One region of the Enterobacter sp. JS8-1 genome, then DNA from elsewhere that is predicted to be linked to it. Evidence: predicted binding sites of a transcription regulator. Region 1 holds the regulator's gene; each other region holds the start of a gene.
What was found. Region 1 encodes PhoB, which activates phosphate uptake and scavenging genes when phosphate is short. Its sites were predicted from a motif close to CTGTCATAAAACTGNCNNAT; they were not measured.

Region 1 (10,452 bases):
AGGGAGGATTTTTTCCTCTTTACGCGCACAAACGATGATTTGACCGGTGCTGCTGGCGTGGGTCAGGGCATCGCTTTGTGAACCCATTGGCGGAACCCAACCGGTTTTTGCCATATCCTGGCTACCGCAAGGGGAAAAGGTGTAAGCGGCTAACTGTTTTTCCATCTCTTCTGCACGCAGCGAAACGTCGCGGCTGAGACGGTAAACCATCAAATTTTTGAACCACAGCATGATAATTTCCACGGCCTTGTCGTTAAATCAGCGGGCATGATAACGAATTGTCGCATCGCTTGCATTGCTAATCGGGTAGGCGGCTTCTACTCTGTTGATAATCAAAATAATGAGGAGTCTCTTGTGCGTATTGGGATCGATTTAGGCGGCACCAAAACTGAAGTGATTGCGTTGAGCGAGCAGGGGGAACAGCTGTTTCGCCACCGCTTGCCTACGCCGCGTGATGATTATCACCAGACTATCGAGACGATTGCCCGGCTGGTCGAGATGGCCGAGCAGGCAACAGGGCAGACGGGCAGCGTTGGAATGGGGATCCCCGGGTCGATCTCGCCGTACACCGGCGTGGTGAAAAACGCCAACTCTACGTGGCTCAACGGCCAGCCGTTTGATAAAGATTTGAGTGCGCGTCTTAAACGCGATGTGCGTCTGGCTAACGATGCCAACTGTCTGGCGGTATCGGAAGCTATCGACGGTGCAGCTGCAGGCGCCCAGACCGTTTTTGCGGTCATTATCGGTACCGGCTGCGGCGCGGGTGTGGCCTTCGGCGGTCGCGCCCACATTGGTGGCAACGGCACGGCGGGCGAGTGGGGGCATAATCCATTGCCGTGGATGGACGAAGACGAACTTAACTATCGCGCGGAAGTGCCGTGCTACTGCGGAAAGCAGGGCTGTATCGAGACCTTTATTTCCGGTACGGGGTTTGCTACGGACTACCATCGCCTGAGCGGGCAGCCGCTGAAAGGGAATGAGATTATGCGTCTGGTTGAAGAACAGGATCCGATCGCAGAACTGGCGCTTAGCCGGTATGAAATGCGGCTGGCGAAATCGCTGGCGCACGTGGTTAACATTCTCGACCCGGATGTGATCGTGCTTGGCGGTGGGATGAGCAACGTTGACCGGCTGTATGCCACGGTGCCGAACCTGGTCAGGCAATGGGTCTTCGGCGGCGAGTGTGAAACCCCGATCCGCAAAGCGGTGCACGGGGATTCCAGCGGCGTGCGCGGCGCGGCGTGGCTGTGGCCAGAATAAACGTTTTTTCCCTCTCCCCGTGGGAGAGGGCCAGGGTGAGGGCACCAGACCGCACCGCCCCCCATTTATTCCACCGCAAACACCTTATCCAGCCTGCTATACCCCAGCCCGTTTATCTTCTTCACCTTGATCTGCACCGGAATGCGCTCTTTCATCGCTTCAACGTGGCTGATCACGCCGATGGTTTTGCCGGTGGCGTTCAGCGCGTCGAGCGCATCCAGCGCGGTATCCAGCGTTTCGCTGTCCAGCGTGCCGAATCCTTCGTCGAGGAACAGGGAATCGATCCGCGTCTTGTGACTCACTAAATCCGACAGCGCCAGGGCCAGCGCCAGGCTCACCAGGAAGCTTTCGCCGCCCGAAAGCGTACGGGTATCGCGCACCGCGTCCGCCTGCCAGGTATCGACCACTTCCAGCTCCAGCGCATCGCTGACTTTCCGCTGAAGCAGATAGCGTCCGTGCAGGCGATTAAGCTGCTGATTAGCGAGCCAGACCAGATTATCCAGCGTCAGCCCCTGAGCGAATTTACGGAATCGGTCGCCGGTGCTGGAGCCAATCAGGGAATTCAGATAGCCCCAGTCGTCCGCCAGGCGCGCGGCCTCTTCTATTTGCTGCATAAGCGCCTGCTGGTGCAGACGGTTATCGCTGTCCTGCTTGAGCTGCTGGCGGATCTCACCCTGATGCGTGGTGTTCTCACGAAGTTGATGTGCCAGTTGCTGCAATTGCGTTTGTAATGTTTGAACATCGGCGTCCAGCCCTTCCGGGCGCAGCGCCTGATGGTCCTCTCGCTGCCGGGTCGCTTGCGCGGAGAGCGCTGTCGCCTGCTGTACCTGGTTTTCCAGCGTCTGCTTTAGCTGCTCCAGGCGACGAACGGTGTCGGCATCCAGCAGCGCAGAAAGGAACGCGTCTTGATCCTCAAAACAACTTGCCGCCAGTGCCGTGGCGAATTGCGCCTGTGACTGCTGCAAACGTTCGTTCTCCAGCGCCTCCTGCTGTTGCTGCGCGGTAAGCTGACTTTGCAGCGACACGCATTCGTCGTGAGTTTCGCGCCAGTTCGCGGGGATCGCCGTTTCTGCTTCAGTGGCCTCCGTTGCCGGAAGGGTATCGAGCAGCGGCGTCAGGGCGTTAATACGTTCCAGCGTCGCGCCATGCTGGGTCTGTTTCTCCTGCCACTGCGCGTATTCGCTTTCACGTGAGGCGAGCCAGACGGATTCAGTGCCTGCATCCGGAATACCCAGCGACAGCGTATGCAGGGACGTTTCCACTGCCTGACGCGTCGCCGCCAGCTGTTGCTGGTACTGACGTTCCTGTTCTTCCTGCTCGCTAAGCTGGGTTTGTAGGGTCAAACGCTGGCTGAGCTGATAAAGCTGCTGCTCGTAGTGCTCCTGCTCGCTCATCCACGGGGCAATATCCTCCTGAATATTCAGCGTAATATTCAGAGAAGCACACACTTCCAGCCACTCTTTAGTGAGCGCTTGCTCTTCCTGAGAGAGCGCCTGCGCTTCGTCTGTCTCGCGTTGGATCTGCTGTGACAGGGCGTTAACCTGGCCGAGAACTAACAAACCTTCGTCTTTAAGTGCGGCGACCTCTTTAGCTAACTGATCGCGGCGGCGTTGATTTTCACTGAGTTCCAGCGCCTGGTATGCCGTCACGGCCGGATGGGTCGTGGAGCCGCACAGCGGGCAAGGTAGACCGGCCTGGAGTTGAGCACGCTCCGCCTCAAGGCTTTTGATTTTCTCTTCCTGCCTGCAGAGTGTTTCAACGTCCAGATAGTGCTGGTTTTTTTCTTTATACTGCTGGCGGCGCTGTGCCAGCGTTTCATTAAGCGCGACCAGCCCGGTCTGTGCTTTTTGCACGCTTTCGGCGTGCTGGCGCTGACGTTTTTGCAGCGGTTGATAGCGGGCATGGAGAGCGGTCAGGCGCTGGCGCGCAGACCGGGTTTGCGCCCGTTGCTCCATCGCCATTGCGACCTCGTCAGCCGTTAGCGTGAGGGAACTTTCTGGCAGACCCGTCAGCTTATGGCGTAATTCCGTGATGCGCGCAGCAAGCGTAGTGAGCTGATTTTTATCGCGATTTAGCTGAGAGAAGTGAGCCCGCCAGCCTGCAATCTCCTGGCCCCACAGGCGGTACCGATCATGGTCTGTCAGCCACTGTGCCAGTGCCGCCAGTTCTGTCTGTAGCTGTGTATGAGTATGTAAAGCGCCGTTGCGGATCCGCGAGCGCAAGGCAGTTTTTTCCAGTAAGCGAGTATTTACTTCAACAATACGCTGCTTCGTTTGCGCCAGCCGTGATGCCTGTTCTTGCTGATGTTCCCACAGCGGGCGGAGCTGGGACGCGGGTTGCGCGAGCTGGAGCTTTGCCAGATCGGGGGCTGCATCCGTCAGCGCCTGTTGCGTCTGCTGCTGTAAGGTCGTAGTGCGCTGCTGTTCGCGGATAAGCTCCTCGCTGCGCGTAAGCCACTGAAATTCTTTCTGGTGGCTCTGCTGCTGCGCTAGCAGGGTTTTCTCTTCGTCAGTAAGTGCCTGCAAACCTTGTTGCAACTGCTGCTGCTGTTCTTCACTCAACAGGACAACGCCCGCCGCTTGCGCTTCGCACATCTCAAGCGCATTGCGCGCGGCTTTGTGTTTTTCAAACACCATGGCGGAAATCTGGCCGTAGATCTCGGTGCCGGTAAGTTCCTCGAGTAGCTCCGCGCGATCGCTCGGTTTGGCATTCAGGAAGGCGGCAAACTGTCCCTGAGAGAGCAGCATCGAGCGGGTAAAACGGCCGTAGTCCAGCCCGGTAAGTGCTGCCGTTTGTTCCAGTTTATCCGTCACTTTGTCGGCGAGGATTTTTCCGTCCTCGCAGCGTGCCAGCTCCACGCGCGGGGCCTGCAGGTTCCCGTCAGGCTGATTGCGCGCACGGTTCTGGCTCCAGAACGCGCGATAGGCGATGCCCTTTACCTCGAACTCCACTTCAGCCAGGCACTCGGCGGTGTCGCGCGTCATCAGGTCGTTTTGCGCCTGAGAGACCTTTTGCAGTCGTGGCGTTTCGTGGTAAAGCGCCAGACAGATGGCGTCGAGCAGGGTGGTTTTCCCGGCACCGGTGGCACCGGTAATGGCAAATAGCCCGTTGCTGGCAAACGGCTCAGCGGTAAAGTCGATTTTCCACTCGCCCTTGAGCGAGTTCAGGTTTTTCAGGCGCAGGCTGAGAATTTTCATGCGTTTTCTCCCTCATCGCTAAGCGCATGCAGGGTATGCGTGAACAGCTCGTTGAGCCTTACTCGCTTCGCGTCGTCAATCTCTTCCTGAGACAACCGGCGCTCAAACACCTCTTCGACGCGCAGTTCACTGAGCGTTTCACGCTGCGCACCTGACAGAATTTTCTCGCGCTGCTCCCGGCTGCGGCGAACCAGTAAGACCTCGACGGGCAAATCCTCCGTCAGCACCTGAATTTTTCTTTGCATATCATGTAGGTAGTCATCGGTGGTGATTTCGATATCCAGCCAGACGGGCGGAACCTGCTCGACACCACGCCACTGCTCAAGCTGTTCAGTGATGGCCGCCAGATCGCCTTTTAGCACTGCCAGCGGCTGGGTGACGGGTACGTCCAGCGTCTCGACAGCGCTCAGTTTTCCGTCGGTAAAACTGACCAGATGCACGGATTTGGCTTTGCCTGTTTCATCGAAGCTGAGCGAAATGGGCGAGCCGCAATAGCGGATATGCTCGCAGCCGCCGATGATCTGCGCGCGGTGAATGTGTCCGAGCGCGATGTAGTCGGCAGGCGGGAAATTCTGCGCCGGGAAGGCATCCAGCGTGCCGATATAGATGTCACGTACGGCGTCACTTTTACTGGCACCAACGGTGGTGAGATGCCCGGTCGCAATCACCGGGATTGCCGCTTCGCCGCGCAGGGCGCAGGCATCGGTATGCTGCTGGTGATAATAATCAGTGATAGCCTGTAATAAATGCTGTTGCTTTTCGCCGCCGGAAAGTCCCGCCTGGCTTTGTACGATATCGCGCGGGCGCAAAAACGGAATGGGGCACAGCACCGCACCCGGCGTGCCGTCACGTTTTTTCAGGATCTGCGGGGCATGTCCGGCGCTGGCCACCACGGTGGTATTGAGAAACGCCAGAATATCGCGGGATTCATTCAGCGTGGCCACAGAATCGTGGTTTCCGGCGACAATCACCAGATGACAGCCGGTCTGCTGCAGATTCACCACGAAACGGTTATAGAGCTCACGCGCATAGCTCGGTGGGGAACCGGTATCGAAGATGTCACCCGCGACAATAATCGCATCGACGTCATGCGATTGCGCCGTCTCCAGCAGCCAGTTCAGGAAGGCTTCGTGTTCCGCCGCCCGGCTTTTGCTGTAAAAGTTTTGACCCAGATGCCAGTCTGAAGTGTGAAGTATGCGCATAGCTGATCCGTGGCGAAAAGAGTTGATGGCGATTATAAACTCTCAGGGGATGGAAAATAACCGCTGTAATAAAACAACAGTTTGCCATTTATGGTGGTAATGTTTTTCATAAATCTGTCATAAATCTGACGCATAATGACGCCGCATTACAAACTTGTAACTTAAATAAGATAAGACAGGGCAAAGTATGGCGAGACGTATTCTGGTCGTAGAAGATGAAGCTCCAATTCGTGAAATGGTGTGCTTCGTGCTCGAACAAAATGGCTTCCAGCCGGTTGAAGCGGAAGATTATGACAGCGCGGTGAACCAGCTGAATGAACCCTGGCCCGATCTGATTCTGCTTGACTGGATGTTGCCTGGCGGCTCTGGACTGCAGTTTATCAAACATCTTAAACGTGAAGCGATGACCCGCGATATTCCGGTGGTCATGCTGACTGCGCGCGGTGAAGAAGAGGATCGCGTGCGCGGTCTGGAAACCGGCGCGGACGATTACATCACCAAGCCGTTCTCTCCCAAAGAACTGGTTGCTCGTATCAAAGCCGTTATGCGCCGCATTTCGCCGATGGCGGTAGAAGAGGTGATTGAGATGCAGGGCCTGAGCCTTGATCCCACCTCACACCGCGTGATGACGGGCGAAAATCCCCTCGACATGGGGCCTACCGAATTCAAACTCCTGCACTTCTTTATGACCCACCCGGAACGTGTCTACAGCCGCGAGCAGTTGCTGAATAACGTCTGGGGAACTAACGTGTATGTGGAAGACCGGACGGTTGATGTGCATATTCGCCGCCTGCGTAAAGCGCTGGAGCTGAGCGGTCACGATCGCATGGTGCAGACGGTCCGCGGTACGGGTTATCGTTTTTCGACCCGTTTCTGAACAGTGACAGGAGTGTGACGCGTGCTGGAACGTCTGTCATGGAAAAGGCTCGTCTTTGAACTGATCTTATGCTGTATTCCGGCCTTCATTCTGGGGGCCATCGTTGGGCATCTGCCGTGGTTTTTGCTGGCGGCAGTGACCGGGTTACTCGTCTGGCATTTCTGGAACTTACTGCGCCTCTCCTGGTGGCTGTGGGTGGACAGAAGCATGACCCCTCCGCCGGGAAGCGGTAGCTGGGAACCGCTGCTGTATGGCCTGCACCAGATGCAGATGCGTAATAAAAAACGTCGTCGCGAGCTGGGAAGCTTAATCAAACGCTTTCGCAGCGGCGCAGAGTCGCTGCCGGATGCCGTCATTCTGACCACTGAAGAAGGCACAATTTTCTGGTGTAACGGCCTGGCGCAACAGCTGCTGGGCCTGCGCTGGCCGGACGATAATGGGCAAAATATCCTTAACCTGCTGCGTTATCCGGAGTTCACGCTGTATCTGAAAAAGCGTGATTTTACGGGGCCGCACAATCTGAGGCTCAACAACGGGCGTCATCTGGAAATCCGCGTGATGCCATACAGCGATCGGCAGTGGCTGATGGTGGCGCGGGATGTCACCCAGATGCACCAGCTGGAAGGGGCGAGACGCAACTTCTTCGCGAACGTGAGCCACGAATTACGCACCCCGTTGACCGTGCTTCAGGGCTACCTGGAGATGATGCAGGAGCAAACGCTCGAAGGTGCGCCGCGTGAAAAAGCGCTGCACACCATGCGCGAGCAAACGCACCGTATGGAAGGCCTGGTCAAGCAGCTGCTGACGCTCTCGAAGATTGAAGCCGCGCCTTCACTGGCACTGAATGACACCATCGATGTGCCGATGATGCTGCGGGTGGTGGAGCGGGAAGCGCAAACGTTAAGCCATAAAAAACATCACATTAGCTTTGAGGTCGACAGCACCCTGAAGGTGCTCGGCAGTGAAGATGAACTGCGCAGCGCCATCTCCAACCTGGTGTATAACGCGGTGAATCATACGCCGGAAGGGACCCATATCGTGGTGCGCTGGCAGCGTGTTAGCGCGGGCGCTGAGTTTAGCGTTGAGGATAACGGGCCGGGGATTGCCCCTGAGCACATACCGCGTCTGACCGAGCGATTCTACCGTGTGGATAAGGCGCGCTCGCGGCAGACCGGGGGAAGCGGCCTGGGGCTGGCGATTGTGAAACACGCGGTGAATCATCATGAAAGCCGTCTTGATATTCAGAGTAAGCTGGGTAAAGGAACCCGCTTCAGCTTTGTTATTCCGGAACGATTAATTGCCAAAAAGATCGCCTGACGGCAGGCGTGTCATTTTACCTTTCCACGGGCCAGCATTTGCTGGCCCGTTTGCTTTGCAGTCAAGCGAAACGCGTGTGAATATTATACGGTTGATGCTTTTTTGTTCGCATGATTAGCCATGGGTTTTTCTTATAATTAGTGCATTGTGCTGGTCTGTTTTTTCATGCTGGTATATTGTTCTGGTTTTGCGATCCCTCCTTGCCTTTAAACGTTATAAGCGTTTAAATTGCCCCCCAGATACTGTCAGACCGACTGTATTTGCGTGGTAAATCGAAAAACTATTCTTCTCCACGCCAGGACGGGAGCATTTCCCGCTGAAATTGAGCAAATTTTCCGCTGTATCGTCCCGTCAGGGATAGCGAAAATCTCAACGTTTTCAACACCACATCCACAGGCAGTAAGGTTTTATGACCCATCACTTAAAATCGCGTGACATCATCGCGCTGGGCTTTATGACATTTGCGCTGTTCGTTGGCGCAGGTAACATCATTTTCCCTCCAATGGTTGGCTTACAGGCGGGTGAACACGTCTGGACAGCTGCGTTTGGTTTCCTGATTACTGCCGTGGGTCTACCGGTCCTCACCGTTGTCGCGCTGGCGAAAGTCGGTGGCGGCGTGGACAGCCTCAGCACCCCGATTGGCAAAGTGGCTGGCGTTCTGCTGGCGACCGTCTGCTATCTGGCCGTTGGTCCGCTGTTTGCGACCCCGCGTACGGCGACCGTTTCCTTTGAGGTGGGGATTGCTCCGCTGACGGGTGACGGCGCGATGCCGCTGTTTATCTACAGCCTGATCTACTTCGCGATTGTGATTCTGGTTTCCCTCTATCCGGGCAAATTGCTGGATACCGTGGGTAACTTCCTGGCGCCGCTGAAAATTGTGGCCCTGATCGTGCTGGCGGTAGCCGCTATCGTCTGGCCTGCAGGCCCGATTAGCGACGCGATGGACGCCTATAAAAATGCTGCGTTCTCCAACGGCTTTGTGAACGGCTATCTGACGATGGATACGCTGGGCGCGATGGTGTTTGGTATCGTTATCGTCAATGCCGCGCGTTCCCGTGGCGTGACTGAAGCGCGCCTGCTGACTCGCTATACCATCTGGGCTGGCCTGATGGCGGGTGTGGGTCTGACGCTGCTGTATCTGGCACTGTTCCGCCTGGGTTCCGACAGCGCCATGCTGGTCGATCAGAACGCCAACGGTGCAGCTATCCTGCACGCTTACGTTCAGCACACCTTCGGTGGTGCGGGCAGCATGCTGCTGGCGGCGCTGATTTTCCTGGCGTGTCTGGTGACGGCGGTTGGCCTGACCTGTGCCTGCGCAGAGTTCTTTGCACAGTATCTGCCGCTCTCTTACCGCACCCTGGTGTTTATCCTCGGCATCTTCTCTATGGCGGTGTCCAACCTCGGTCTGAGCCACCTGATTCAGGTCTCTATTCCGGTACTGACGGCGATTTATCCGCCGTGTATCGTGCTGGTGGTGCTGAGCTTTACTCGCCCGTGGTGGAACAACTCGTCGCGAATTATCGCGCCAGCCATGTTTATCAGCCTGATTTTTGGTATCCTTGACGGGATTAAAGCATCAGCTTTCGCAGACATTCTGCCAGCGTGGACACAGCGTCTGCCGCTGTCTGAGCAAGGCCTGGCCTGGCTGATGCCTACCGTTGTTGCACTGGTTCTGGCGATTATCTGGGACCGTGCTGCAGGGCGTCAGGTCGCATCGAACGCCCATTAATCAACGGCAACAAACTGTTTAACCACGGGGCTTAAGGCCCCGTGGTTTTTTGTTTTTTTCGTGTTGAATGGCAAGATTTAAATGGAAAGCACTAACAAACTTAAACGTGGATTGAGCACGCGCCACATCCGCTTTATGGCGCTGGGCTCGGCTATCGGCACCGGTCTTTTTTATGGCTCGGCAGATGCCATTAAAATGGCCGGTCCCAGCGTTCTGCTGGCGTACATCATCGGCGGCGTGGCGGCCTATATCATCATGCGCGCGCTGGGTGAGATGTCAGTTCACAACCCCTCTGCCAGCTCCTTCTCGCGCTACGCGCAGGAAAACTTAGGCCCGCTGGCCGGGTTTATCACCGGCTGGACCTACTGCTTTGAAATCCTGATAGTGGCGATTGCCGACGTGACCGCGTTTGGCATTTATATGGGCGTCTGGTTCCCGGCGGTGCCGCACTGGATATGGGTGCTGAGCGTGGTGCTGATCATCTGCGCCGTCAACCTGATGAGCGTGAAGGTGTTTGGTGAGCTGGAGTTCTGGTTCTCCTTCTTTAAAGTCGCGACCATTATCATCATGATCCTTGCCGGTTTCGGCATCATCATCTGGGGTATTGGTAACGGCGGCCAGCCGACCGGTATCCATAACCTGTGGAGCAACGGCGGCTTCTTCAGTAACGGCTGGCTCGGCATGGTGATGTCGCTCCAGATGGTCATGTTTGCCTACGGCGGTATCGAGATTATCGGTATTACCGCTGGTGAAGCGAAAGACCCGGAGAAATCCATTCCGCGCGCCATCAACTCGGTGCCGATGCGTATTCTGGTGTTCTATGTGGGTACGCTGTTCGTGATCATGTCCATCTACCCGTGGAACCAGGTA
Region 2 (10,452 bases), 1.8 Mb from region 1:
CGGACATTAACGCCTTCGCAACGGGGGCTCGTCGTGATGCGTCTCTGGTTGCCGTCAGCACCGGTCTGCTGCAGAACATGAGCCGTGACGAAGCCGAAGCGGTTATCGCTCACGAAATCAGCCATATCGCGAACGGTGATATGGTGACCATGACCCTGATTCAGGGCGTGGTGAACACCTTCGTGATCTTCATCTCTCGTATCCTGGCGCAAATCGCGGCAGGCTTTATGGGGGGCAACCGCGACGAAGGTGAAGAGAGCAACGGAAACCCGCTGATCTATTTCGCTGTTTCGATGGTACTTGAGCTGGTGTTCGGTATTCTGGCAAGCATCATTACCATGTGGTTCTCACGTCACCGTGAATTCCACGCGGATGCAGGCTCTGCAAAACTGGTAGGGCGTGAGAAGATGATTGCTGCGCTGCAGCGTCTGAAGACCAGCTACGAGCCGCAGGAAGCGAACAGCATGATGGCCTTCTGCATTAACGGTAAATCGAAATCGCTCAGTGAGCTGTTTATGTCTCATCCGCCGCTCGATAAACGTATTGAAGCGCTGCGCAGTGGCGAATACCTGAAGTAACGCGAAGACACCGAAAAAGCCGGGCTGGAGAGTACTCTGCCCGGCTTTTTTTATGCCTTCACGCCGGGCTGGGTGACCCGAAGTCCGCTGATTATGGCCGCGAGGGTAGCAAGGAAGCCTGCGGTCAGGAGCGCAACGTGGTTACCATTCTGCCCGGCAAGGTTAAACATCAGCGCAACCAGTGCAGCACCGGTACTTTGACCCAGCAGACGCGCCGTGCCGAGCATGCCGCTGGCTCCTCCGCTGCGATGGCGCGGTGCGGAAGTGATAATGGTGTGGTTGTTCGGCGACTGGAACAGACCAAAACCCGCACCGCACAGGATCATGCGCCAGATGATATCCAGATCCGTAGGCGATGAGGGAAGCAGAGCCAGGGCAAACAAGCCGGTTGCCATCACCGCCAGCCCGATTGCACCCAGCAGTCCGGCATGCACGCGTTCGATCAAATACCCGGCGAGCGGCGCCATCACCATCGTCGCCAGCGGCCATGGCGTTAACAGCAGCCCGGTTTCAACCTCAGAACGACCGACCACACTCTGCAGGAAGAAGGGCAGGGAAACCAGCGCCAGCATCTGGGCACAGAACGAGCAGATTGAGGTGCAAATAGACAGTGAAAAAAGGGGAATACGCAGCAGGTCTACCGGCAACAAGGGTACCGGCAGTGCAAGCTGGCGACGCACAAAGAAGAAGCCTACAACCAGCAGAGCGGCAAGTTCTGCGCCGGTAAGCGCTAACGACTGACCCTGGGCAAACCCGCTCAGAGCAGTGATGAGCAGGCCAAAGGTCAGGGCATTCATTACCGCACTGGGCAGATCAAAGCGGGGCATGGTGCTTTTCGGGCCATTACCAGGGAGATAGCGCAGGGCAAAGACGATCGCGACGATGCCGAGCGGCACGTTGATGGCGAAAAGCCATTGCCAGGAGGCGACAGAAAGAATGGCCGCCGCAATAGTCGGTCCGGCGGCAGAAGAGACCGCGACAATAAATGAGTTGATCCCCATACCGCGCCCTAAATGGCGCTGAGGGTAGATTAAGCGGATCAGCGCGGTGTTGACGCTCATCAGCGCCGCGCCGCCAAAACCCTGGGCAATACGGGCTATCGTCAGGGTGTGCAGCGAATCTGAAAGAGCGCAGAAAAGTGACGTCAGGGTAAAAACCACCAGCCCGCACTGATAAACCCGGCGATAGCCGAACATGTCGCCCAGAAAAGAGAATGAGAGCAGCGAAACCACAATGGCTATCTGATAAGCGTTGACGATCCAGATAGAACTGGCGGGGGAAGCCTGCAGATCGCTGGCAATCGTTGGCAGGGCAACGTTAGCAATGGCACCGTCGAGAACGGCCATGGAAATACCGATGATAATCGTCGCAATAGCGCCGTAACGCTGGGGCAAAGGCAGACCATCGGAAAGGATTTTTTGCATTTTGGGTGAATAGCTCGGTAGGAAATTATTCTCAGGGTAACTATTTTAGCACCGTTAATTCCGTTTTATGTCGCAGATTTGTAACGAAGTAAACGAGGATTGATTGCAGCTAGCATGACGGGAATTTATAATAAAAACCGGTTCTGATTTTTATAAAACACTCTCCATGAGGTGATAAATGGCAATTGCAGATTTGGATAAGCAGCCAGATTCTGTTTCTTCCGTGCTGAAGGTGTTTGGCATCTTACAGGCGCTCGGAGAAGAGCGTGAAATTGGTATTACAGAGTTGTCGCAGCGTGTGATGATGTCGAAAAGCACCGTTTATCGCTTTTTGCAAACCATGAAGTCACTGGGCTATGTTGCGCAGGAAGGCGAATCTGAAAAATACTCGCTGACGCTGAAACTGTTCGAACTGGGTGCCCGTGCCCTGCAAAACGTTGATCTGATCCGCAGTGCGGATATTCAGATGCGCGAACTTTCTCGTCTGACAAAAGAAACGGTCCATCTTGGCGCACTGGATGAGGACAGCATTGTTTACATCCATAAAATTGATTCCATGTATAACCTGCGCATGTATTCGCGCATTGGTCGCCGGAACCCGCTCTACAGTACCGCCATTGGTAAAGTACTGCTGGCATGGCGCGACCGTGAAGAGGTGGAGCAGATCCTCTCTGGCGTGGAATACAAACGCAGCACGGAGCGTACCATCACCACCACCGATGAGCTATTAGCGGTGTTGGATAAAGTGCGTGAGCAGGGTTACGGTGAAGATAACGAAGAACAGGAAGAAGGGCTGCGCTGCATTGGCGTTCCTGTGTTCGACCGCTTCGGTGTTGTTATTGCTGGCCTGAGTATCTCCTTCCCGACGCTGCGCTTCTCCGAAGAACGCCTGCATGAGTACGTGGCTATTCTTCATACTGCCGCGCGTAAAATCTCTGAGCAGATGGGCTATAACGATTATCCGTTTTAACCCCGGCAGGGATAAAAAAAACGCCGCATTTGCGGCGTTTTTCATGGATGCGGTTCAGCGATATTTAGCCGTTATCAATTACTACGGACGATTTACGCAGGACGGGGCAGTTGGTCAAACCGATGATCCCACTGTCCGAGTGGATGTACTGCGCAGTACTCATGCCCTGGGCTGTCAGATATTTACACTTGATACCTAAACCTGCGGCGTTTTCGGTGCTCCCCACAAGCACACCATATCCGGTTAACAGAAGGCCAGTCCAGAGAACGGCCAGTGCAATAATAGTTCGAATGATTAAATGCATCATTGCCTCTTTATCGTTGTTGTCATGCATTTAGCCTAACCTGTTTACTCAGTGAAACAAGTGCACGATTCCGAAAAGAGTTTGATGAGGGTACAGTTAGACGCTGTTTAAGATAGCCGTGATAACCTGGCTGCCTCGGGTCATAAAACGGAGAGTGGAGTGAAAAAAATACGCTGGGTAATTCTGGTTATCGTGTTGGTGGCATGTGTGGTGCTGTGGACACAGACTATCAACGTGATGTGCGATCAGGATGTACAGTTTTTTAGCGGCGTTTGCGCAATCAACAAGTTTATTCCGTGGTAAGACGCATTTTTTCCTAAGGTCATTTCCTTCCTTCGCGCCAGTGGTAAAATGGGCGTTTTTATTGAGGTGGTGAAATGGGTGAGTTAATGAATTCAGGGCTGCTAAATCTGGCATCCCTGATGGTCTCGTTGGTTATTCTGGTCGCTGGACTGGTCATTTGGTTTTTCGTCAACCGTGCCAGCTCGCGCACGAACGAGCAAATCGAGTTGCTTGAAGCGCTGCTCGATCAGCAAAAGCGCCAAAATGCGCTGCTGCGCCGTCTGTGCGAAGCTAACGAACCAGAAGAGAAAGAAGCCCCTAAAGAAGCGGTCGTTGCAGACAAAGAAGACGAAGACGACTTTATCCGTCTGGTGGCCGAACGATAACCTGTTGCTCGCGGGAGGTGGCCGTGGTCTGGAAAAATCCCTGGTATGACCCCTCCCTGATCCATCACACGCCGAATGGCTTTCGCAATACTGCACCTGTAGGACATCAGCCCGGCGATGTTGAGCGCTGGCGAAAGGCGCGGAAAGCGGCAGGTTTACCTAAACCGCCTGCGCTGGGGTATGACGATTTCATACGTCAGTGGTGGCAACCTGTTGAGCTGAAACAGCCACAAGGCGACGGGGTCTGGTGGCTTGAACACGCGAGTCTGCTGGTGCAGATGGATGGCAATACCATTCTTACCGACCCCGTCTTTTCGCGACGCGCTTCTCCGCTTCCTTTTGCAGGACCGGTGCGCAAAACACCTCCTGCACTGTCTGTTGAACAACTTGTGCAGCTTGATGCAGTGGTTATCTCGCATAATCACTACGATCATCTCGACGATGCAACCATTCGCCGTATCCTGAAACGTTTTCCAGACGTAATGCTGTTTGTTCCCTTAGGTCTGGCAGACTGGTTTCGCCGTCGCGGAGCCAGGCACATCGTACAACTCGACTGGTGGCAGAGCATAACCTGGCAGGGAATTACCCTGACAGCCGTTCCGGCGCAGCACTGGAGTATGCGTACCCCCTGGAATCGGAATCGTTCATTATGGTGTGGTTGGGTCTTTGAGGGGCGAAAGCACCGCTTTTGGTTCAGCGGTGATACGGGCTATTCGCCGGAGCTGTTAACGATACCCGAACGTCTGGGTAAAATTGACGCCGCTGCGTTGCCGATTGGCGCGTATGCACCAGAATGGTTCATGGCGGTCCATCATATGGACCCGCAATCTGCCGTGGCGTTATGGCAGCAGCTCGGCCAACCCCTGGCCTTTCCCATCCATTGGGGCGTGTTTGAACTGGCAGATGAATCCCTTGATGAACCCGTCCATGCGTTAACTCAGGCACTGAATAATGTAGCACCGGTTAATAATTCCTTCAGGATACTGAAAATTGGCGAATATTTATCCTTTTAAACAATGCGCGCAATAGTTGCATATATTTTGTATTTATAGCCCTTCAGGATTGTTTTATTTTTATCGAAACGTTTTGCTTGCCTTGTTTTGAGGCAGAGTCATAAAAATTTCATTATTTTGGTGCATCATATTCTTTATTGACTGGTGATTTTTAATGCAGTGTCAGTATGTTTATTAACACCAAATATGCATTGTCCATTACCGACGCGTTGGAATGATTTGAGCATAAGTTTTCACAAAATGTTCTAACTCAATCAATGTTCTAAAGAAAGTTGTTCCTCTATCTGGACGGCAAGAAATGTATGGTCTATGGTAAAAAAGTCTTAGATAACAGCGCTTGCGGTAATAGTGCAGTGGCGGTGTAAAGAACACACATTGTCCATGATCGTTGCGCATAAGTGTGCAGATCATACCAGGGCAGTGTTTGAATTTGTGCGGCGGATCGAGACACGTTTAAAAATGGCTTGCCATATTAATCGTTGTGTGTGATAACACGTTTTGGGTCAAACGAGGTACAGTTCTGTTTATGTGTGGCATTTTCAGTAAAGAAGTCCTGAGTAAACACGTTGTCGTTGAATACCGCTTCTCTGCCGAACCTTATATTAGTGCCTCATGCAGTAATGTCTCAGTTTTATCTCAGTCAAGCCTGCGGGCTAAGAAAACACTCTAAGGAATTTTGCAAATGGCAAAGATTAAAGGTCAAGTTAAGTGGTTCAACGAGTCTAAAGGTTTTGGTTTCATTACTCCTGCTGACGGCAGCAAAGATGTGTTCGTACACTTCTCTGCAATCCAGGGTAATGGCTTCAAAACTCTGGCTGAAGGCCAGAACGTTGAGTTCGAAATTCAGGATGGCCAGAAAGGCCCAGCTGCAGTTAACGTAACTGCTATCTGATCGAACCACTGCTGACTGAAGTGCCTGGCGCTTCAATCTCAGATATAAAGCCTCGCGTATCGCGGGGCTTTTTTATTCTGTTATCTTTCAAAATATTACCATTCCTCTTCTTGTTAGTAACTTGTTGCAAAGCTACGAGGTTATTAGCATTGTTTCCTCTCCTTCAGAACGGTTTTTCCCGTTAAATCAGGGCGTTGATCAACAGCCCTGAGGCTCAGGTGAAAAAGAAAACCATAATGACCACCGGAAACTTTACGCCGGCGCGTTTTGCTCTGCTTTGTTTTGCTATTTTTTGCAGTCTGGCTTTTTTGCTGGGGCGGGTGGCCTGGCTGCAAATCGTTAAACCTGACAATCTGGTTAAGCAGGAGGACATGCGCTCGCTGCGTGAGGTCGCCATTGATGCTCCGCGCGGAATGATCGTGGATCGCGAGGGAAGGCCGTTGGCGGTGAGTGTGCCTGTCCGGGCGGTATGGGCCGATCCTAAAACGGTACTGGCAAAAGGTGGCGTAGGGTTTGATGACCGCTGGCAGGCGCTGGCCAATGCGCTGCATCTCTCTCTGAGCACGCTGTCGTCGCGAATAAACAGCAATCCGCAGGGACGGTTTATTTACCTGGCCCGTCAGGTCGATCCTTCACAGGCGCAGTGGATAGACAAACTCAACCTGCCGGGCATTAATTTACGCGATGAATCCCGCCGCTTTTACCCTGCGGGACATGTGGCGGCCAATCTTATTGGCTTTACCAATATCGATGGACAAGGAATTGAAGGTGTTGAGAAAAGTTTCAATACCCAGTTGATGGGCAAGCCTGGCGTCCGACAGGTGAGGGAAGACCGCTATGGGCACGTGGTTGAAAATCTGACGGAAGTGGCACCTGTGCCTGCCCATAACATTCAGCTGAGTATTGATGAGCGCCTGCAAACTATCACCGAAGATGCGCTCGATAATGCGGTAGCGTGGAATAAAGCCGAGTCGGGGGCGTCGGTATTAATCAATATCCAGACGGGCGAAATTCTTGCGATGGCAAGCTATCCGGATTTTAACCCTAATAATCGCGAAGGGGCGACGTTAAACGATTTCCGTAATCGTGCGATAAGCGATACCTTCGAACCGGGTTCGACCGTCAAACCGCTGGTGCTGATGACGGCGCTGCAGCAGGGGCTGGTACAGCCGGACAGCGTGATTGACACCCACCCGTACATGCTTGACGGGCACCGTATCCGCGATGTGGGTTACTACCCGGAACTGACGATGACCGGCATTTTGCAAAAATCGAGCGATACGGGCGTGTCACGCCTCTCTCTTGCGATGCCGGTCCAGCATCTTATTGATACCTACCGAAACTTTGGTTTCGGCACAAACACTGGCCTTGGCTTAACGGGGGAAAGTGCGGGGCTATTACCACAGCGTAAATTCTGGAGCCAGCTCGACAGGGCGACGTTTGCATTCGGCTATGGCCTGATGGTGACGCCGCTTCAACTGGCGCATGTTTACGCCACTATCGGTAGCTTTGGTCTTGAGCGTCCACTTTCTATTACCCGCATTGATCCTCCCGTTATAGGGCGCCGGGTGATGTCAGAGGCGATTGCGCATGAAGTCGAACATATGATGGAAAGCGTTGCGCTGCCGGGTGGCGGCGGTGTTAAGGCCGCAGTACGTGATTATCGCGTGGCGGTGAAAACCGGGACGGCGAAGAAGATTGATGACAGCGGGAAATATGTCGATAAATATGTCGCCTATACCGCTGGCGTTGCGCCTGCCAGCGATCCGCGCTTTGCGCTGGTGGTGGTCATCAACGATCCTCAAAACGGCGCCTACTACGGCGGTGCCGTCTCCGCGCCGGTGTTCAGCGAAATTATGGGCAACGTGCTGCGTCTGGAGAATGTGAGACCGGATGGTCTACCGGCGGATTCTGACCACCTTATCGTCATGCGTTAACCCTGGCGTTTATAACACGGGCGAATAGCGGTACACTTCGCCCTTTGGTTTATGCCCCCGGAGTTGTCATGTCCTTCAGTTGTCCCCTTTGCCATGCGCATCTGCTGCGCTCAAAGAAAAGCTTTACCTGTCCGCAGGGACATCAGTTTGATATGGCCAGGGAAGGGTACGTGAATCTTCTCCCTGTGCAGCACAAGCGCTCCCGCGACCCGGGTGACAGTGCAGAGATGATGCAGGCGCGCCGTGCGTTTCTGGATGCAGGACATTACCAGCCGCTTCGGGACACCGTTGCGCAGGTTCTGGCGCATCGCCTGCCTGATAATGCTACCGCTGTGCTGGATATCGGCTGTGGCGAAGGCTACTACACGGCAACGTTTGCAGAGATTGCCCGCGAGAAGGGCGCAGAGACTTTTGGTCTGGACGTGGCAAAAGTGGCAATTCGCGCGGCGGCAAAACGCTATTCAGCCGTAACGTTTTGTGTGGCATCCAGCCACAGGCTGCCGTTTGACGACGCCAGCATGGACGCCATTATCCGCATTTATGCGCCCTGCAAAGCGGAAGAACTGGCGCGCGTAGTGAAACCGGGTGGCTGGGTGATCACCGTCACGCCAGGACCACGGCACCTGATGGAATTGAAAGGGCTGATTTACGACGAAGTGCGTTTGCACGCGCCTCACTCTGAACAGCTGCCGGGTTTTATACTGCAACAGGAACACACTGTGACGTATGAAATGGAGCTCAAAGGGGAGGAGGCAGTAGCGTTGCTGCAGATGACGCCGTTCGCGTGGCGGGCAAAACCAGAAGTGTGGGAAACGTTATCAAAGCAGACCGTTTTTCGCTGCCAGACTGATTTCAGTATCCACATCTGGCAGCGTGAGGTTTAACCGGCGAAATGCGCCCAGAGGATTTGAGCGCCAATACCGATTAACACGATACCGCCTAAAATTTCGGCTCGCTTGCCCAGCAGCGGGCCGATAAACCGACCCACCATCATTCCCAGCGTTGACATAATCAACGTAGCGCAGCCGATGGCCAGTGCAGTTGCAATAATATTGACCTGCAGGAATGCCAGACCGACACCGACCGCCATAGCATCGAGGCTGGTGGCAATCGCCGTGGTGACCAGCAGCCAGAAGCCGTGGCGATGCTGTGGCTCATCATCCTCATCGCTGTTACCGCGAAAACCTTCGATGACCATTCTCCCCCCCAGGAACACCAGCAGGACGAATGCAATCCAGTGGTTCCACTCCAGCACGAACTGGCTGGCGAGCATCCCCAGACCCCAGCCAATAAGCGGCGTTAGCGTTTCGATAGCACCAAAAATCAGGCCGGTACGCAGGGCTTCTGAGAATTTAGGTTTGTGGAGCGTGGCGCCTTTTCCGATGGAAGCAGCAAATGCGTCCATGGACATGCCAAAAGCAAGGAGGATCGTAGCGGAGATGTTCATAACAGCGTCCAGACCGGGGATATCCATATGACACATCACTGCCCCCAGTAAACAGCAGTTGATGTATCTATGGTCTCGCCTGATCGCAACACACCTGAAATGTGCTGAAAGCGATCCGTACGCGCCACGTTTTTCAACGAGTATGTTGACACGTACATTTCCTGAGAACAGGAAATCGGCTACTCCCCAACGACGGGCGCAACCTTAACATATTTTGAGAATATAAAACAACAACGAAGCAGGCTTAATTTAGCTGCTTTTCTGATAACGATTTTCATTTAGATTTATGCGTGAAAATATCGTTAATAAATATAAGTTAAGAAGAGGGGGGATATAGCAACGGCTATATTGTCTGCACGCGAATATCGTACTTTATAGCCGATGCTATAATAATAAGCTATTGAGTTTTAAGGAGTAATCTGGAGATCTTTTCAAGGTCATCAATATTCTTGACCCGAATCAGCAGACGACGCTGCTCTAATTGCATTACTAACACACCGTCTTCGGATAAATTCATCTCTTTAATGCGGTTATATTCTATCCAGACATTGGCGAAGAAGAATCCGTGTTTTTTAAAAATGATTTTTGGCGAGCGGATCCAGAACAGGTAAATCGCCATTAATGCCAGCGCACATAATAACCATGTGGTTAATAGTGCACCGTTGCTGGTCACGTTGTTGTAGATCAGAATGACGATCAGGCCCGCGAAGATGAATCCATCAACGCGCCCGCGTCGCAGAAGGGGAAGGGAAAGCAGCGTCTCGCCGTGGCGGCGGGGCATGATGAACTCGTCATAGATCGCATAAGCCATAAGGGCAACAATAAACAAAACCAGTACGATGTCCGTGACAGTCATTCATCCTCCAGATAAAAAGACCGGGGGCAAGCCCCCGGCGTATAGCATTTAAACTTACAGGCCCAGCAGACCGACAGCGTAGCCCGCGATACCGATGACGAAGAAGCCAACGATGATCCACAGCGGGTTCACTTTCTTACGCAGCAGCCACATACAGGCGAAGGTCAGCAGCAGCGGCACCAGGCCCGGCATCAGCTGGTCCAGAATCGTCTGCACGGTAGTCACACGCGTCTGACCATCCTGCCCGGTGATGGTCGATACCACCAGCGGGATGTTTACGTGCGTCCACTTGTTAACCAGTGCCCCCATCACAAACAGGCCGAGGATTGACGCCCCCTCGGTCAGTTTCTGCAGGAAGCCGCC
Region 3 (10,452 bases), 430 kb from region 1:
AAACCGCCACAACACCCACCCACCAAACCCCATCAGCACCACCCCTGCCGTGCGCTCAATCCACCACAGCGAACGGCTGAGCCTCTGCTGGACCGCGGGCAGCCCCATCAGCGACACCAGCGCCAGATCCCACACCAGCACCACCAGCACCATCCATAGACCGCAGGTCGACTGCTGAAGCAGCGTGACGTCCGGCCCCAGCAGCGCCGTCATCAGCGCCAGATAGAACAGCGCATTCTTCGGATTAAGGAGCGCCGAGCCGAGCCCCAGCAGGATCTGCTTGCGCAGTGAGGGAAAGCGCTGCTGGGTCTCATTCAGCGCCAGCGCTTGCGGGCGGCTGCGCACCAGATGCGAGCCGATCCACAGCAGGTACAGCGCCCCGCAAAGCTCGATAAGCGTAAACAGCCAGGTAAACTGGCGCAGCGCGCTCCAGCCGATAATCACCAGAAGAATATAAAGCGCGTTACCCGCGGCGATGCCGAAGCACAATCCCGCGCTGCCGCGCACCCGATAGCGCGCGGCGTAGCCTACCAGCAGGAAGAAATCCGGGCCCGGGCTTAGCAGGGCAACAAAGTGCGCCAGCGCCAGGGCGAGAAAAGCGGAAGGGAATAACAGTTCCATAGCGACCTCAGTTAACAATCTGAGGTCAGAGTACGGCGCGGCAGAACCTATTTATTGTCTGATATTGATCGGCCCGTGGCGTACTGGCGCGGCGTGGCGGCGGTATAGCTCACGAAGGTCTTATGAAAATGGCTCTGGTCGGCAAAACCGCTCTGGTAGCCAACGTCGACAATATCATCCCCGGCGCGCAGCCGCGCTTTGGCGTATTCCACGCGGGAGATGTTGAGGAAGCTGCCCGGCGTCAGGCCGGTGTCCTGCTTGAAGGTGCGAATCAGCGTCTCCTTGCGCAGCGAAAAGCGTTGAGCAAGCTCGTCAAGCGAAGGTGGTGCAGCAAGGTCGGAAAGAAATGCCTCCTGAACCTGCTGGCTGGTTGAACGAAGCGCATCTGCGTTATCTGTGCCGCGGGGAAGGGCAGAAAGCAGCATGTCCAGGGCTGCTGAAGACAGCGTCTCGACAACGTCCAGGTACTGGGCAAACAGGTCAGGGCTACGAATCACCTGTAGCGCCAAAGGAAGCTCAGTGTCGATATAGAGCATATGGTAGCTGCGCGGTTGCCCGGCGACGGGGTTGCAGCTGTGCGGCGCACAGGACGGGATCACAATGAGATCCCCGGGATGAAGGATGTACTCTCTGTCGTGACAAACGCAGCAGGTCTGGCCCTCCACAATCGCGCCGATGGAAAGCTGAGGGTGACTATGGCGTTTGTACGCCTGGGTGCTCTGCCAGGTGCTGCGCAGCTCAAGGCCTGAGGCGCGGTGAAAAGTCTGACGGACGTGTCGGGTATCGGTCATGGGCGCTCCTTCTGAAGGTTTTTTATACCACGTCAGCGAACCCTCTGGCAGCGCTTCATTAAGAACCTTCCGGATATACCCAACTTTACGCCCACAGCCAGTCATGTTGACTACCCTTAATACCCTAAGCGGTAAAACAAGGAGATTCGACATGGCTTATCAGACAGTAAATCCTGCCACTAACCAACTCATCAAAGAATACCCCTCACATACCGATGCGGATATCGAAGCGGCGCTCAAGGCGGCCGATGCGCTGTACCATTCGGACTGGGCGAAAGGCGACATCAGCCAGCGCCTGCCGGTGCTGCATAAGCTTGCCGACCTGATCGACGCGCGCGTGGAGGATCTGGCGAAAATCGCCAGCCAGGAGATGGGTAAGCTCATCGAACAGAGTCGCGGCGAGGTGAAGCTGTGCGCGCAGATCGCTCGCTACTACGCCGACAACGCGAAGCAGTTCCTGGCGCCGGTGAAATATGATTCAGAACTCGGTGAAGCCTGGGTGGAGCACCACCCCATCGGCGTGCTGATGGCCGTTGAGCCGTGGAACTTCCCGTACTACCAGCTGATGCGAGTGCTGGCTCCAAACCTGGCGGCGGGCAACCCGGTGATCGCCAAGCATGCCAGCATCGTGCCGCACTGCGCCGAAACCTTTGCCCACCTGGTGCGCGAGGCGGGAGCGCCGGAAGGGGCATGGACCAACCTGTTTATCTCTTCGGATCAGGTGGCAAATATTATTGCCGACGATCGCGTGCAGGGGGCAGCGCTGACCGGTTCCGAAAAAGCGGGCAGCGTTGTAGCGGCGCAGGCGGCGAAGCACATCAAGAAATCTACGCTTGAACTGGGCGGTAACGATGTGTTCGTGGTGCTGGACGATGCCGACCTTGATAAAGCCGTGAAGATCGGCGTTAACGCGCGGCTCAACAATGCCGGACAGGTTTGTACGGCGGCGAAGCGCTTTATCCTGCACGAGAAGATTGCTGATACGTTCCTGAGCAAATTTACCGAGGCGTTTAAGCAGGTGAAGATAGGCGATCCGCTGGACGAAAGCACCACGCTGGGGCCCCTGTCGTCTAAAGACGCGCTCGAAACGCTGACCAAACAGGTTAACGAGGCGGTGAAAAACGGCGCGACGCTGCACCATGGTGGCAAGCCCGTACAGCGTGACGGGAGCTTCTTCGAACCGACGATCCTGACGAATATCTCCCGCGACAACCCGGCGTACTTCGAGGAGTTCTTCGGCCCGGTAGCGCAGATGTACGTCGTGAAAAGCGACGACGAGGCGGTTGCGCTGGCGAACGACTCTCACTACGGTCTGGGCGGCGCGGTGTTCAGCCAGGATATTGAGCGTGCGAAGAAAATGGCGTCGCGGATTGAGACCGGGATGGTGTACATCAACTGGCTCACCGATACCGCGGCAGAACTGCCGTTTGGCGGCGTGAAGCGGTCCGGTTACGGGCGCGAGCTGTCGGATCTGGGGATCAAAGAGTTTGTGAACCAGAAGCTGGTGGTGGTGCGTAAGTAAGAGGTAATAAAAAACCTGCCAACCGGCAGGTTTTCCATGAAGAGTACTATACCCTTTCTTGCCGGGTGGCGCTGCGCTTACCCGGCCTACAATGTGCAACAGTATCAATAGATTGCACAGTTCATTGTAGGCCCGTGCAAGCGTAGCGCCGCCGGGCGTAATACAGCCTTAGAAGCTCACGCCGCCGCCCACGTACGCACCGTCAATCAGGGTGTGGTTTGGACGACCATCTTTGCCGTCAACGCTCACGTGGCGGTAACCCACTTTCAGCGTAACCGGTTTGATTGGGGTCCAGCTTACGCCGCCGTTAGCTTCAACATAGTTTTTCACGCTGTTGTTCAGCCCGTCTGGCGCAACGTAACCTTCGCCGAAGACCTTGATGCTGTCGGTCAGAGCAACGTTCACGCCGCCGCCGATTGGGAACGCCACGCCGTTATCGCCTTTTTTCGGGCCAACGTAGAGAGCCTTAGCGCCTGCGTTCAACATCACCGGGCCGACTTCAACGTTGTAGCCTGCACCTACGCCACCGGTCGTGGTGCCGTCATCGGTATTTTTCAGCCAGTTGCCTTCGGTATACAGGCCGGAGGTAGATTTACCCATTTCCACATTCAGGTTGGTAAAGTTTTTACCCTGCTCAATGCTGCCGCCCATTGCCAGTGCGGAGCCAGATACCGCGGTCAGAGCGGAAAGGATAAGTACGTTAAGCTTTTTCATGAGTGTTCCTCGTTATCAAATTAATCTGAGGGCACCTTAACAACGGATGTTTATGACTGCAAATGTGATATCTATCGCAGTTTTATGCTGTTTTTGTTGGGGGTTTAATCTTTATCTGTTGCCAAATTGTTTGTTTAGAAGGTCGTCAATGACAAATAAATTCGCGTTTAGGAACAGTTTAGATTTTTGGCTAAACGACAACTGAACGAGGCAAAGAAAGCCATTTGAGATGAATTAATTGAGTTTCTAATAATTTCCAAAAGTGTTTCAGTTGTCACAGATAAAGACAGAGGTTTACATTTCTGGTGGTTGCTATACGTAATTTTGTGCAGATCCGTCGTCCTTTCATGTCATTTTTCTGACACGTTTCTTCATTACGGTGTTGGCTTCACTAACTGGATGCTAACAACATGAAAAGAAAAATCATTCCTGTACTCGTGGGCTGTGCGCTCTCATTCTCTGCCGTGGCGGCACAACCTACCGCAGAGCGCTATATCGTCAGCTTCCCTGAAGGCTCGCATGTGAAATACAGCGGCGCGTTTGCCAGCGCGTTTCCGAACGGACTCCCGGTAGGGATTGGCTCTGGCCTGCTGTTTACCGGCAAACAGGGGGACGCCCTGACCTTTGCGACCGTGACCGATCGCGGTCCCAACGCCGATGCGCCAAAAAGAGGTAAAAACGAAGCCAAAATATTTGTCACGCCAGATTTCGCGCCGCTGCTGATGACCATTCGCGTCCAGAACGGCAAGGCAGAGGCAACCGATGCCCGTCCGCTGCATGACGATAAAGGCGAGATTAACGGTCTGCCGCTGCAAAGCGGCGTGATTGGCTCCACCAATGAAGTGGCATTCAGCGACACGCTAAACATTCTGAAGGGCGATAACCGCGGCCTGGACACGGAAGGCATCACGCCGGACGGTAAAGGCGGCTACTGGCTGTGCGACGAGTATGGCCCGTTCCTGATTAACGTCGACAGCAAAGGGAAGATCCTGGCGATCCACGGGCCGCAGGCGGCGGAAGGGGAGAAATCCATCGCGGGCGGTCTGCCAAACATTATCAAATGGCGTCAGGCGAATCGGGGCTTTGAAGGCCTGACCCGCATGCCGGACGGGCGGATTATCGCCGCCGTGCAAAGTACGCTGGATATCGACGGTAAGAGCAAAAAGCAGGCGCTGTTTACGCGTCTGGTGAGCTTCGACCCGGCGACCGGGAAAACCGCGATGTACGGTTACCCTATCGACAGCGCGGCCTACAGCAAAAACAGCGACGCCAAAATCGGCGACATCGTGGCGCTCGATGACCAGCACATTCTGCTGATTGAGCAGGGAAGCGATAAAAACGACGGGATGCGTAACCTGATTTATAAGGTGGATCTCAGTAAGGCGAGCGATCTGAGCGCCTTTGACAAGCCGGGCGAGTACCCGGAGTTTGATGATGAGAAAACCCTGGCGCAGCGCGGCATAACGCTTGCTGCAAAAACGCAGGTCGTCGATCTCCGCGCGCTCGGCTGGCAGCAGGAGAAGGCCGAAGGGCTGGCGCTGATCGACAGCAAACGGCTTGCGGTGGCGAACGATAACGACTTTGGCGTGAAGGTGGCGATGCAACATCCGGTCGAGGGCAAAAAGCTCAAGGATTATCGGGTGAATGCGGAAGGCAAGCTGACGCTGGATGATAAACCGGTGGAAACCACGCTCAGCGTGAAGCCGCTGAAGAAGCCGGAGTCTGACAGCGAGCTGTGGATTGTGACGCTGCCGGAGGCGGTGAAATAAGTATCCCCCTCACCCCAGCCCTCTCCCTCAAGGGAGAGGGGGCGTCTGTGCAGGCAATATTTTATGGGCAGAGGGGATACATAGCGGTTATTTCTTCAGCCCTGCAAACGCCGCCCGAATTTCCTCTTCCGGCAGCTGGATGCCAATAAACACCATCACGCTGTGCGGCGGTTCATCGCCCCACGGCCTGTCCCAGTCGGCGCTGTACAGGCGCTGTACGCCCTGAAACAGCAGGCGGTTCGGCTCGCCGTCAATCCACAGCATCCCTTTGTAGCGCAGTAGCTTGTCGGCAAACGACAGCAGCAGGTTCTCCATCACGCGCGAAACCTCACCGATGTCCACCGGATAGTCCAGCTCCACCACAATCGACGCCACGTCGTTTTGCTTGTCTCCCATAAAGTGGAAGCGCGGTTTTGCGGTGACGTTCTCTTCCAGCATAAAGCCGTTGGTGTTGAACAGCTGAGACAGATCGATGTCGCCACGCGTCACCGTGTAAATCGGCGCGCGGGAGTTAATGCGGGTCAGACGCTCGCGCAGCTTAACGCTTTCGCCCGCCACGTCGGTTTTGGTCAGCAGGATGCGGTCGGCGTAGCCCACCTGAGACTGGGCGATGGTGAACTGGTTCATCTGCTCGTCGGCGTGGACCGCATCGACCAGGGCAATGACACCGTCCAGCAGATAGCGCTGGCAGAGGATCTCGTGCGAGAAAAAGGTCTGAATAATCGGGCCGGGGTCGGCCATGCCGGTGCACTCGATCACCAGACGGTCAAAGTCGATTTCACCGCGATCGCGGCTGTCGAGCAGGTCAAGCAGGGCGTCTTCCAGCTCGTTAGAGCGGGTACAGCAGATGCAGCCGTTGGTGAGGGTTTTGATCTGGGTGGCGCGATCGCCAATCAGCTGGTCGTCAACGGAGACTTCGCCGAACTCGTTTTCGATAACGGCGATTTTGAAGCCATGCTGTTCATTCAGGATGTGGCGCAGCAGGGTGGTTTTACCGGCGCCGAGGAAACCGGTCAGCAGGGTAACGGCAATCGGGGTCATGGTCTCTCCTTTAGCAGCAGCGGACGCCGCCTTCTCCACTTCCGCCGTAGCGCGCTTCCTGCCGCTCGCGGAAGAATTCGGTGTAGGTCATGTACGGCTTATCCGGATGGTTGGTCTTCATATGCTCAACGTAGTTGTCATAGTCCGGAATGCCAATCAGCATTTTTGCCGCCTGACCGAGGTATTTTTTTGCTTCGCCTAAATTACCAAACATTGTGGGTTCCAGACAGAAAAAGCCCGGTGGCGCTACGCTTACCGGGCCTACAGTTTCTGTGTAGGGCGGGTCAGCGTAGCGCCACCCGCCATTTTTTTAATGGTGTGAAGAGGTCTTCACGCCGCCTTCCGGCACCGGCACGTACGGGGTTTCTTTATCCGTACGACCGTCGGCGTTGCGCACGTTCATCCAGGTTTTGATGCCGTAGAAGATGATGCTGTACACCACCACCAGGAACAGAATGCTCAGACCCGCGTTGGTGTAGTTGTTCACCACGATATGGTTCATGTTGGCAATCTGCTGCGCGGTCAGATCCGCGCCGCCTGCGGCAATCTTCTCTTTGTACTGGTTAGCCATGAAGAAGAAGCCTTCCAGCTGCGGGTTGGCGCTGAACAGCTTCAGGCCAAGCGCCCAGGTGGTGCAGAGCAGCAGCCACAGCGCAGGTACCACGGTGACCCAGATGTATTTGGTGCGTTTCATCTTCACGAGGACCACGGTACCGAGCACCAGAGCAACGGCTGCGAGCATCTGGTTAGAGATACCGAACAGCGGCCACAGGCTCTTCACGCCGCCGAGCGGGTCGACAACGCCCTGATACAGCAGGTAGCCCCACAGGCCTACGCAGCCCGCGGTACCCAGAATGCCCGCCACCAGAGAGTCGGTTTTCTTCAGGAACGGCACGAAGTTACCGAGCAGGTCCTGCAGCATGAAGCGGCCCGCACGGGTACCCGCATCCAGCGCGGTCAGGATGAACAGCGCTTCGAACAGAATACCGAAGTGGTACCAGAAGCCCATGTCCGCCCACGGCAGCACTTTGTGGAACACGTGCGCGATACCGACGGCCAGCGTCGGTGCGCCACCGGCGCGGTTCAGCACGGACGGTTCGCCGATGTCTTTCGCGGTCTGCATGATCTGCTCAGGCGAAATCACGAAGCCCCAGGAGCTGACGGTCGCCGCCGCGTGTGCGCTTGCGTCTTTCAGCTGCGCCATAATCAGCGCCGCGTTGTCACCGCCCATCTCGTGCAGGTTTGGCATGGTAATGCCGAGGCCAGCAGGCGGGGTGTTCATCGCGAAGTACAGACCCGGTTCGATAATGGAGGCTGCAACCAGCGCCATGATCGCCACGAAGGACTCCATCAGCATTGCGCCGTAGCCGATCAGACGCGCATCTTTCTCGTTCGCCAGCAGCTTAGGCGTGGTGCCGGAGGCAATCAGGGCGTGGAAGCCAGAGACCGCACCGCAGGCGATGGTGATGAACAGGAACGGGAACAGGGCGCCTTTCCACAGCGGGCCGGTGCCGTCGATGTACTGCGTTACCGCAGGCATTTTCAGATCCGGGTTAATCACCAGGATGCCGATCGCCAGACCGACGATAACGCCGATTTTCAGGAAAGTCGCCAGGTAGTCACGCGGGGCCAGAATCAGCCAGACCGGCAGCAGCGCGGAGATAAACGCATAGCCAATCAGCGCGAAGGTAATGGTGGTGTCCTTGAAGGTCAGCGCTGGGCCCCAGTACGGGTCGTGCGCAATCACGCCGCCGAAGTAGATGGAGGCCACCAGCAGCACGATACCAATCACCGACACTTCACCCACGCGTCCCGGTCTCAGGAAGCGCATGTAAATACCCATGAACAGCGCAATCGGCACGGTTGAGCAGACGGTGAAGACGCCCCACGGGCTTTCGGCCAGCGCTTTCACTACGATCAGGGCCAGCACCGCGAGGATGATGATCATAATCAGGAAGCAGCCGAACAGGGCGATAGTCCCCGGCACACGGCCCATCTCTTCTTTGACCATCTCACCCAGAGAAGCACCGTTACGGCGAGAAGAGATAAACAGCACCATAAAGTCCTGCACCGCACCTGCCAGCACTACGCCAGCGAGCAGCCACAGGGTACCCGGCAGGTAGCCCATCTGCGCGGCCAGCACCGGGCCGACCAGCGGGCCTGCACCAGCGATAGCGGCAAAGTGGTGACCAAACAGCACGTAGCGGTTGGTTGGCACGTAGTTCAGGCCGTCATTGTTAATGACCGCCGGCGTGGCGCGCGTCGGGTCGAGCTTCATGACCTTCTGCGCGATGTACAAGCTGTAGTAGCGATAAGCCACAAGATAGACGGAAACGGACGCGACCACGATCCACAGGGCGCTTACGTGTTCGCCCCGGCGTAATGCGACAACCGCCAGACAAAAAGCGCCGAGGATCCCGAGTAAGGCCCAGGGCACGTGCTTCAGTAGTTTTTTAGTATCCATAGTAAGACCTGGTTTTTTATGTAAAGAAAAAAGGGTCAGGGTTCGTTGTGAGGAGGTATTGATTAATGCTGGAGCGATCGTGCCAGATCCTCGCGCGTGTAAAGGACGGTAAATGAGTGAGTGGTTGAAAGTGATGGGTGAGCGGTCAAAGGTGAGGGCGAGTGGTTCAGGCTCGCCGCCGGTGGGAGAAAATTTGTGATTGCGATCACGCAGTTAGCTATACCGTGCACTCAGCCAGATAGGTTGTCAGGGTCGTCACCAGCTTTTCCCTCAGCCAGGCAGGTTCTAAAATGTGAATATTTGGCAGCCAGTACAAAAGCAGCGGCAAAATTTGGTTCTCATGTGCTGCCTGACAGCGGAGCGTGACGCCATCGTGATGGTCTTCCAGCAGCTCTTGTTCCGGCAGGAGATCGCGTCGCATAAAGTAATGGGAAATATTATCGTTGATAAATATTTTCACTTCGAAAGTATCTTCAGAGACCCAGGGATCGAGACTTTTTTCCAGTAGTTCAATCACGCTCTCTTCAGGAATAAATGTCGTGCCCTGAATATCCATCCAGCGAATCTGGCTCAGCGAAAAGGATTTTAACCTGCTATTTTCGGTGGCTTGTAAATACCATATATTTTTTTTGTTAATGAGTTTGTAAGGATTAATCAGACGGGTTTTACCTTTATAAACGATCTGACAAACATTATGGTTTTTAATCGATTTCTCAATTTTCGGTAAATAACGACCAATATCACGGTGTACGGTGTGCTCAGCGTCGTTGCCAAGAATAAGAATATTATTTTCATCAACGCGGTTTTCGAGTTTCTGCCAAAATTCGGTATTACGATCGGGGAAAAAGTTATCAGCATTCAGGAAGTTAGCAAGGGTGTGGTGCAGTCCTTGCGAGCCGGGAGATTGCGCTGAATGAATGAGCCGATATAGCCCATTTCCGGTATGTTCAACAATCGGGGAGAGCGCATTTAAATCGCGGTAGACAGTGCGCTCGGTAATTTTAAATTTATCCATGAGCGCACTGCGGTTTACCACACCGTGTAAATGTAGCTCAACCAGAATATCGACCAGACGTTCAGCCGAGCGGCTCCGCGTCGATTTAGCCATAAGGTCTTCCTGTATATTGGGGGCGGCGCTGAATGATGCGGGTAGCACTGACACGGGGTGTCAGTATTCAGGCACAGAAAATTTCTCTTATGGTTATATAACGGCGTGCTTTAGCGGAAACCTTAGGGGTTTTTTGTAGAAAGCCGCGCTGACCGAAGAAAGGTCAGCGCGGGAAGGGATTAAACGGCTGCTTCAAGCTCCATCATCACGGGGTGGAAGCGGCGTTTGAAATAGATCAGGCCGTGGCCCTCTTCACTGAGGATGATGTTTTTAATTTCAACGAGATAAACAAGATGCGTGCCGATGGTTTGCACCTGGCTTATCTCCCCTTCCAGGCTGGCGAGCGCGCCTTTTAGCACCGGCTGCGCCAGCGGGCCTTTCTGCCAGCAGGAGAGGGCAAAGCGCTCCTCCATGGCCATGCC

Region 2: the regulator PhoB is predicted to act here: its motif matches at 2,070-2,089, upstream of kdgR (DNA-binding transcriptional regulator KdgR).
Region 3: the regulator PhoB is predicted to act here: its motif matches at 3,994-4,013, upstream of ACOQH0_RS02950 (esterase-like activity of phytase family protein).

The regions. Positions count from the first base shown of each region.
Region 1 is NZ_CP185805.1:1,039,945-1,050,396, forward strand. It holds gene rdgC (recombination-associated protein RdgC) at 1-231, opposite strand, end outside; gene mak (fructokinase) at 355-1,260, shown strand; gene sbcC (exonuclease subunit SbcC) at 1,326-4,457, opposite strand; gene sbcD (exonuclease subunit SbcD) at 4,454-5,659, opposite strand; gene phoB (phosphate response regulator transcription factor PhoB) at 5,847-6,536, shown strand; gene phoR (phosphate regulon sensor histidine kinase PhoR) at 6,558-7,853, shown strand; gene brnQ (branched-chain amino acid transporter carrier protein BrnQ) at 8,263-9,582, shown strand; gene proY (proline-specific permease ProY) at 9,664-10,452, shown strand, end outside.
Region 2 is NZ_CP185805.1:2,830,676-2,841,127, reverse strand. It holds gene htpX (protease HtpX) at 1-578, shown strand, start outside; gene ACOQH0_RS13505 (MFS transporter) at 629-2,002, opposite strand; gene kdgR (DNA-binding transcriptional regulator KdgR) at 2,181-2,972, shown strand; gene ACOQH0_RS13495 (YobH family protein) at 3,037-3,276, opposite strand; gene mgrB (PhoP/PhoQ regulator MgrB) at 3,436-3,579, shown strand; gene ACOQH0_RS13485 (YebO family protein) at 3,654-3,944, shown strand; gene ACOQH0_RS13480 (MBL fold metallo-hydrolase) at 3,968-4,957, shown strand; gene ACOQH0_RS13475 (DUF2627 domain-containing protein) at 5,484-5,627, shown strand; gene cspE (transcription antiterminator/RNA stability regulator CspE) at 5,640-5,849, shown strand; gene ftsI (peptidoglycan glycosyltransferase FtsI) at 6,086-7,786, shown strand; gene rlmA (23S rRNA (guanine(745)-N(1))-methyltransferase) at 7,855-8,670, shown strand; gene mntP (manganese efflux pump MntP) at 8,667-9,233, opposite strand; yybP-ykoY riboswitch at 9,243-9,433, opposite strand; gene ACOQH0_RS13450 (DUF986 family protein) at 9,631-10,089, opposite strand; gene ACOQH0_RS13445 (PTS mannose transporter subunit IID) at 10,144-10,452, opposite strand, start outside.
Region 3 is NZ_CP185805.1:606,936-617,387, forward strand. It holds gene ACOQH0_RS02930 (LysE family translocator) at 1-621, opposite strand, end outside; gene ACOQH0_RS02935 (helix-turn-helix domain-containing protein) at 669-1,412, opposite strand; gene ACOQH0_RS02940 (NAD-dependent succinate-semialdehyde dehydrogenase) at 1,564-2,934, shown strand; gene ACOQH0_RS02945 (YfaZ family outer membrane protein) at 3,103-3,648, opposite strand; gene ACOQH0_RS02950 (esterase-like activity of phytase family protein) at 4,059-5,417, shown strand; gene yjiA (GTPase) at 5,505-6,458, opposite strand; gene ACOQH0_RS02960 (YbdD/YjiX family protein) at 6,469-6,672, opposite strand; gene ACOQH0_RS02965 (carbon starvation CstA family protein) at 6,769-8,922, opposite strand; gene ACOQH0_RS02970 (helix-turn-helix transcriptional regulator) at 9,140-10,030, opposite strand; gene ACOQH0_RS02975 (4-hydroxyphenylacetate 3-monooxygenase reductase subunit) at 10,210-10,452, opposite strand, start outside.